2 regions of the Streptomyces sp. MAI_2237 genome follow, and region 1 is predicted to be linked to the other one. Evidence: riboswitches for the same ligand, from Rfam matches in the RefSeq annotation. Region 1 holds a riboswitch; the other holds the start of a gene.

The links. A riboswitch is a leader RNA that binds a small molecule or an ion and turns the genes downstream of it on or off. The one in region 1 is predicted to bind glycine.
Region 2: linked by a shared signal. The riboswitch ahead of gcvP (aminomethyl-transferring glycine dehydrogenase) and the one ahead of gcvT (glycine cleavage system aminomethyltransferase GcvT) in region 1 are both predicted to bind glycine.

Annotation. Positions count from the first base shown of each region.
Region 1 is NZ_JAJPGQ010000003.1:2,325,496-2,329,636, forward strand. Features, by position in the region: gene LN251_RS21205 (L-serine ammonia-lyase) at 1-91, opposite strand, end outside; gene glyA (serine hydroxymethyltransferase) at 151-1,416, opposite strand; gene gcvH (glycine cleavage system protein GcvH) at 1,431-1,808, opposite strand; gene gcvT (glycine cleavage system aminomethyltransferase GcvT) at 1,929-3,047, opposite strand; glycine riboswitch at 3,108-3,215, opposite strand; glycine riboswitch at 3,216-3,317, opposite strand; gene LN251_RS21225 (AAA family ATPase) at 3,495-4,141, shown strand, end outside.
Region 2 is NZ_JAJPGQ010000001.1:76,737-80,877, forward strand. Features, by position in the region: partial or broken gene gcvP (aminomethyl-transferring glycine dehydrogenase) at 1-1,247, opposite strand, end outside; glycine riboswitch at 1,424-1,519, opposite strand; gene LN251_RS00390 (PRC-barrel domain-containing protein) at 1,632-2,009, shown strand; gene LN251_RS00395 (DNA polymerase IV) at 2,028-3,398, opposite strand; gene LN251_RS00400 (MerR family transcriptional regulator) at 3,467-4,141, opposite strand, start outside.

The DNA of each region.
Region 1 (4,141 bases):
CGAACATGCGCGCCGCCCGCATCGGGCCGACCGTGTGGGAGCTGGACGGGCCGATGCCGATCGAGAACAGGTCGAAGACCGAGATGGCCACGGGTACTCCTCAGTGCGGGGGTGGTGGGGCACCCGGCTCACGGGTGCCCCACCGGGGACTTACTTGTTCAGGCCGGCGTACAGCGGGTGCTTGGCGGCCAGGGTCTCGACCCGGGCCTTCAGGCCGGCCGCGTCGTACGACGGCTTCAGCGCCTCGGCGATCACGTCCGCGACCTCGGCGAAGTCCTCGGCCGTGAAGCCGCGGGTCGCCAGTGCCGGTGTACCGATCCGCAGCCCCGACGTGACCATCGGCGGGCGCGGGTCGTTCGGGACCGCGTTGCGGTTGACCGTGATGCCGATCTCGTGCAGCCGGTCCTCGGCCTGCTGACCGTCCAGCTCGGACTCGCGCAGGTCGACCAGGAGCAGGTGCACGTCCGTGCCGCCGGACAGGACGTTCACCCCGGCCTCGCGGGCGTCGGGGGCCGTCAGGCGCTCGGCGAGGATGCGGGCACCCTCCACCGTACGCCGCTGGCGCTCCTTGAACTCCTCGCCCGCGGCGACCTTGAAGGACACCGCCTTCGCCGCGATCACGTGCTCCAGCGGACCGCCCTGGAAGCCGGGGAAGACCGAGGAGTTCAGCTTCTTCGCGAAGTCGGTGCTGCGCGCGAGGATGATGCCGCCGCGCGGGCCGCCGAGCGTCTTGTGCGTGGTGGAGGTGACCACGTCCGCGTACGGCACCGGGTTGGGGTGCAGCCCCGCCGCGACCAGGCCCGCGAAGTGGGCCATGTCGACCCACAGGTACGCCTCGACCTCGTCGGCGATCCGGCGGAACTCGGCGAAGTCCAGCTGCCGCGGGTACGCCGACCAGCCCGCGATGATGACCTTCGGGCGGTGCTCCTTGGCGAGCCGCTCCACCTCGGCCATGTCCACCAGGCCGGCGTCGTCGACGTGGTAGGCGACCACGTCGAACTGCTTGCCGGAGAAGTTGAGCCGCATCCCGTGGGTGAGGTGCCCGCCGTGGGCGAGGTCCAGACCCAGGATGGTGTCGCCGGGCTTGGCCAGCGCGAACAGGGCCGCCTGGTTGGCGGAGGCACCGGAGTGCGGCTGGACGTTGGCGTACGCGGCGCCGAACAGCTCCTTCACCCGGTCGATGGCGATCTGCTCGGCGACGTCGACGTGCTCGCAGCCGCCGTAGTAGCGCCGGCCGGGGTAGCCCTCGGCGTACTTGTTGGTCAGGACCGAGCCCTGGGCCTCCATGACGGCCAGCGGAGCGAAGTTCTCCGAGGCGATCATCTCGAGGGTGGACTGCTGGCGCCCGAGCTCGGCGTCGACCGCGGCCGCGATCTCCGGGTCGAGCTCGTGCAGGGGCGTGTTCAGGACAGACATGCGTCTACGGCTCCTCAGCCGGCGTTCTGGGCGGTGTACTCGTCGGCGGAGAGCAGGTCGCCCGGCTCCTCGGTGACGCGGACCTTGAACAGCCAGCCGCCTTCGAAGGGGGCCGAGTTGACCAGGGACGGGTCGTTCACCACGTCCTCGTTGATCTCGGTGACCTCACCGGTGACGGGGGAGTACAGGTCGCTGACCGACTTGGTCGACTCCAGCTCGCCGCAGGTCTCGCCCGCGGTCACGCCGGAGCCCACCTCGGGAAGCTGGGCGTAGACGACGTCGCCGAGGGCGTTGGCCGCGAACTCGGTGATGCCGACCGTCGAGACGCCGTCCTCGGCGGCCGACAGCCACTCGTGCTCCTTGCTGTAGCGCAGCTGCTGGGGGTTGCTCATGGCCTGAATTCTCCTGTACGCGCGGGAGTGCTGGTGAATGGGGGACTGCTGGATACGCGAGTGAGCAGGGCGGATGTGCTCGGCGTCACGTCCGTGCGGAAGACCGCCCGGCTCCAGTGTCTACTTCTGCCGCTTGTAGAAGGGCAGTGCCACGACCTCGTACGGCTCATGGGTGCCCCGGATGTCCACGCCGACCCCGGGCGTGCCCGGCGCCGCGTGCGCGGCGTCGACGTAGGCCATGGCGATCGGCTTGCCCAGCGTGGGGGAGGGGGCGCCGGAGGTGACCTCGCCGATCACCTCGCCGCCGGCGACGACCGGGTACCCGGCGCGCGGCACCCGGCGGCCCTCGGCGACCAGGCCCACCAGGACGCGCGGGGGATTCTCCTGCGACCGCGCGGCGGCCGCCTCCAGGGCCTCGCGGCCCACGAAGTCGCCCTCCTTGTCGAACTTCACCACCCGGCCGAGACCGGCGTCGAAGGGAGTCAGTTCGGTGTTCAGCTCGTGCCCGTACAGCGGCATGCCCGCCTCCAGGCGCAGGGTGTCCCGGCAGGACAGCCCGCAGGGGACGAGCCCGGCGCCCTCGCCGGCCTTGGTCAGCGCCTGCCACAGCTCGACGGCGTGTTCGGGCCGCACGAACAGCTCGAAGCCGTCCTCGCCGGTGTAGCCGGTGCGCGCGATGAGCGCGGGGACGCCGGCGACCGTGCCCGGCAGGCCGGCGTAGTACTTCAGGCCGTCGAGGTCGGCGTCGGTGAGGGAGGCGAGGATGCCGGGCGACTCGGGGCCCTGCACGGCGATCAGCGCGTAGGCGTCCCGGTCGTCGCGCACCTCGGCGTCGAAGCCGGCGGCCCGCTCGGTGAGGGCGTCCAGCACCACCTGGGCGTTGGAGGCGTTGGCGACGACCATGTACTCGGTCTCGGCGAGCCGGTAGACGATCAGGTCGTCCAGGATGCCGCCGTCGGCGCGGCAGATCATGGTGTAGCGGGCGCGGCCCACGCCGACCGAGGCGATGTTGCCGACCAGGGCGTGGTTCAGCAGGGCGGCGGCCTGCGGGCCGGTCACGGTGATCTCCCCCATGTGGGAGAGGTCGAAGAGGCCGGCCTTCGTGCGGACGGCGAGGTGCTCGTCGCGCTCGGAGCCGTAGCGCAGCGGCATGTCCCAGCCGGCGAAGTCGGTCATCGTCGCGCCCAGCGAGCGATGCAGGGCATCGAGCGCGGTACGGCGGATTTCGGTACTGCTCATCGGACGGTCGTCTCCCAGGGCGTCGGACATGACGGACGGAGTCATGACGGGCGAGGTCGTTCCTCCCCATCTGTCATCGGAACCTGAGAGGTTCGCCATGACCGCGGACGGCATGGCTTGCACCGTGGGTGGGACCGCCGAGGACGGCGGCCCGCTTTTCAGATGTGCCTCGCCCGCGCGGTAACGGGGCCTGAGAGATTCAAGGGAGGGACTTGCTCCTTCGGCGCCCCAGCGACGCAGACGTGCTGGGGACTCTCCCGCGCGGATTCAAACGGCCGGTATGCAGTTGGCGCGCACATCATTGCACGCCCCGCCCGGCCGGTGGCAGGCCGCATCTGTAACAGGGCTGTGGCGGGAAACGAACCGAACCGCGAGAGATCCTGCATTACCTTCTCTTTACAAACAGTGGGGAGAAGCTTTCCTGACCCCGCAGGAAGGACGATCACGGTGAACAGGACCACGGTGTACGCCACGACCTCGGCCCTCGCACTGCCCGAACAGTCCGCGGCCCCGGCTCGCGAGCGGTGCGGCCGGGTCCCGGCGCCGGTCGTCCGCGACCTCCGTGACCGCTCGGGCCGCAGCCCGCACACCCTGCTCTTCGGCCCCCGCGACGTCGTCGTCGTCACCGGCCTGCCCGGCAGCGGCAAGTCCACGCTGATGCACCGCGCGGTGCGCGGGACGCGCGTCGACTCCCAGGACACCCGGGACCGCTGGGAGGCCCGCGCCCCGCGCCTGCTGCCGTACGGCGTCTACCGCCCCCTGGTCCGCCTCGCCCACTTCGCCGGTCTGCGCCGGGTCCTGCGCCGGGGTGGAGGCGTCGTCGTGCACGACTGCGGCACCCAGGCCTGGGTCCGCGACTGGCTGGCCCGCGAGGCCCGCCGCCGGGGCGGCGCCCTGCACCTGCTGCTGCTCGACGTCACCCCGCGCACCGCGCTGGAGGGCCAGCGCGAGCGCGGCCGGGGGGTCTCCCGCTACGCCTTCCTGCGCCACCGCACCGCGGCCGCCCGCCTCATCCGCTCCGTCGAGCGCGGGGACCTCCCCGCGGGCGTCACCTCGGCCCTCCTCGTGGACCGCCCGGCGGCGGACGCCCTCAC
Region 2 (4,141 bases), on a different contig from region 1:
CCGTTCTCCCGCGCGGCGGCGACGATCTCGGCCGCCTGCCCGGGGACGCGCGTGGTCACGGTGTCGAAGTAGGAGGCGTGCACGACCTCCACGCCTCCGGCCCTCAGCCCCTCGGCCAGGACGGCCGCGTACCGGTGGGTGCGCCGCGCGATGCCCTTCAGGCCGTCCGGCCCGTGGTAGACGGCGTACATGCCGGCCATGACGGCGAGCAGCACCTGTGCCGTGCAGATGTTGCTGGTGGCCTTCTCCCGGCGGATGTGCTGCTCACGGGTCTGCAGCGCCAGCCGGTACGCCTTGTGCCCGTCTGCGTCCACGGACACGCCGACGAGCCGCCCGGGCAGGCTGCGCGCGAACTTCTCCTGTACGGCCATGTAGCCCGCGTGCGGCCCGCCGAAGCCCATCGGCACACCGAAGCGCTGCGTGGTGCCGACGGCGATGTCCGCCCCGAGCTCGCCGGGCGACTTCAGCAGCGTCAGCGCGAGCAGGTCGGCGGCCACGGTGACGAGCGCGCCGAGCTCGTGCGCCTGGTCGATGACCCGCTTGATGTCACGTACGGCACCGGAGGCGCCGGGGTACTGGAGCAGCACGCCGTTGATCTCGCGCGAGGCGATCTCCGCCGGGATGCCGTCGCTCAGGTCGGCGACCACGACCTCCACGCCCGCGGGCTCGGCACGGGTCTCGATGACCGCGATGGTCTGCGGCAGCGTGTCCGCGTCGACGAGGAAGAGCCCCTTCTTGTTCTTCCCCATGCGCCGGGACAGCGCCACGGCCTCGGCGGCCGCCGTCCCCTCGTCGAGCAGGGAGGCACCGGAGGTGGGCAGTCCGGTCAATTCGGCGACCACGGTCTGGAAGTTCAGCAGGGCCTCCAGGCGGCCCTGGGAGATCTCCGGCTGGTACGGCGTGTAGGCCGTGTACCAGGCGGGGTTCTCCATCACGTTCCGCAGGATCACCGGCGGGGTGAAGGTGCCGTAGTAGCCGAGGCCGATCATGGAGTCGAGGACCTGGTTGCGGTCGGCGAGCGAACGGAGCTCGGCGAGCACCTCGGCCTCGGTCCGCGCGCCCGGCAGATCGAGCGCGTCGGCGTTCTTGATCACGTCCGGTACCGCGGCGGCGGTCAACTCGTCCAGCGAGCCGTACCCGACCTGCGCGAGCATCTTGGCCCGTGCCTCGTGGTCGGGGCCGATGTGGCGCTGCTCGAAGGGAATTCCCTGTTCGAGCTCGGAGAGCGGAATGCGGTGGGCGGTCATTGCGGAGGCCTCCTGGTCTGACGCGACCTTCGAGGGGCACCACGGCTCGGGTACCCGGACGGCCTCCCCCTCTGTCATCTCAACCTGAGAGCTTCACCGGACCACCCGAGGGCGCCCGGTTTTCACCGTCGGTGAGAGCGGAAGCCGTCGACACCCGCCCTGCTTTCCAGAGTGACCTCGTCCGTGCGGTACGTGAGCCTGAGAGATTCCGGGGAGGATTTGCTCCTTCGGCGCCTCCGGTGTTCACCGGAGGACTCTCCCGCACGGGGTCAGCAGCCACTGCCAGCCTACCAGCGGGCACGTCGCAGGTGTTTTCGAGTGGCCGCACGTCCCGTTGTGCTCTTTTGTAGTGCTTAGGACGAGTTGCGAGCAACAGGAGGGCACGTGCAGACCGACATCGATCCGCGCAACCTGATCGGCCGCAAGGCGTTCGACCGCAACGGAACCAAGATCGGTACCGTCGACGAGGTCTACCTCGACGACGCGACCGGCGTGCCGGAGTGGGCGGCGATACGCACCGGCGTGTTCTCCCGCGATGCCTTCGTCCCCCTGGCGCCCAGCGAACTCGTCGAGGGCATCCTCCACATCCCCTTCGAGCGCTCCCTCATCAAGGACGCCCCCGATTTCGGCGTGGGCCGCCACCTGTCCCCGGAACAGGAACTGCAGCTCTACCACCACTACGGCCTTGACGTGGCACCCCCGCCTCCCTTCCCGGACCACGATTTCGGCAAGCTGGCGGGAACGGAGGACGCGGACGCCTGAAGCCGGCCACGCGCCCCGTCACGCACCGACTCCCTCCGCGGAGACCCCCGCCGCATCCTCGACCAGCGGCAACGGATCGGCCGGCTCCAGGTCGGGATCGTCGACCCGGAACGTCCGCACCCGCCCCGGCTCCGACACGGGTGTCTCGAAGCGCACGGTCACCCGGCCCAGCCCGCTCCCCTGCACCCACCCGTGCCCGAACTCGGCGTGCCGCACATCGTGCCCCGCGGGCCACCGCCGCTCGACGACCGCCTGCTCCTCGGCCGGCTCCTCCGGCCGGTCCCCCTCCTCCGCGACCTGCTCCACAGCCCCTTCCCCGGCCGCCTGGGCGAACAGGTCCTCCTGCGTGTAGTCGGCGAGCCCACTCACCCCGACCCCCAGCAGCCGCACACCCCCGGTCGTGTCCACGGAATCCAGCAAGCGGGCGGCGGCCTCCCGCACCACCGCGGGATCGTCGGTCGGCCCCCGCAGCGTCTCCGACCGGGTCAGCGTGGAGAAGTCGTACCGCCGCACCTTCAGCACGATGGTCCGCCCCGACAGCTCCGCCGCCCGCAGCCGCCGCACACACCGGTCGGCTAGCCGCTGCACCTCCAGCCCCACTCGCAGCCGGTCGTGGATGTCGACGTCGTAGGTGTCCTCGACGGACACCGACTTGGCCTCCCGCTCGGCCACCACGGGCCGGTCGTCGTGGGCCAGGGCCATGGCGTGCAGCGCGTGCCCGTGCGCCTTGCCCAGCAGCCGTACGAGCTCGTCCTCGCCGGCCTCGGCGAGGTCGTCGACCGTGGTGATCCCGGCCCGCCGCAGATGGTCGCCGGTGGCCGGCCCCACCCCCGGCAGGGTCCGCACCGACATCGGCCCGAGCATCGCCCGCTCGGTCCCGGGCTCGATCAGCACCAGCCCGTCCGGCTTCGCCTCCTCGGAGGCGATCTTCGCGAGCATCTTGGACGCCGCGAGCCCCACGGACCCGGTCAGCCCCGTGACGGCCCGTATGTCCGCCCGCAGCCTCTCCCCCACCAGCCGCGCCGACGTCGCGTCCCAGGCCGCCTCACCGGCCTCCAGGTCCACGAACGCCTCGTCCAGGCTCAGCGGCTCCACCAGGGGCGACAGGGCGTGCAGGAGGCCCATGACCTGCTCGCTGATCGCCCGGTAGAACCCGAAGCGCGGCACCAGATACGCGGCGTTCGGCGCCAGCCGCCGCGCCTGGGCCATCGGCATCGCGGACCGCACCCCGAACACCCGCGCCTCGTACGAGGCCGTCGCCACGACCCCGCGCGGTCCCAGTCCGCCGACGACCACGGCCTTCCCTCGCAGACTCGGCTTGGACGCCTGCTCCGCCGAGGCGTAGAAGGCATCCATGTCGAGATGCAGGATCGTGGGCGCGTTTCTCACATGTCCGATGCTGCCCTACGGCACTGACAATGCACCCGTACGACGGCCGGACCGCCGTCGCTCCCGCCTCAGACGGCCCGGTTGCGCCGCCGCGCCAGCTCGTCGGCCGGGTTGGGGCCCACCAGGGTCTCGCCGGTGTCGATGCGCTCGCCGTGCAACTGCGACAGCGCGCTCTCCACGTCCCGCCACACCACTCCGACGGCGATCCCGAAGACGCCCTGGCCGCCCTGGAGCAGTGCGTGGACCTCGTCGGGCGAGGTGCACTCGTAGACCGTGGCGCCGTCGCTCATGAGCGTCATGCGCTCCAGGTCCCGAAAGCCGCTCTCCCGCAGGTGCTGCACCGCGGTGCGGATGTTCTGCAGCGACACGCCGGTGTCCAGGAAGCGCTTGACGATCTTCAGGACGACGACGTCCCGGAAGCTGTAGAGGCGCTGCGTCCCCGACCCGTACGCGGGGCGCACGCTCGGCTCGACGAGCCCGGTGCGCGCCCAGTAGTCCAGTTGCCGGTAGGTGATGCCGGCGGCCGCGCAGGCCGTGGGCCCCCGGTAGCCGATCTCCTCGGACGCCATCGACGCCGCCCCTCCGCTGCTCGGCACGGCCGCAGGTCGCTGCGGGACGTGATCGGCCGCGTTGCTCTGATGGGGGTCCCCCCAACTCGAACGCAGTTGAGAGCTTGGGGGAGGGTACGGTCCGCTGTCCCCGGAACCTCGTCCGGGGGCACCCCCAGCCGTACCGTCGCCGCT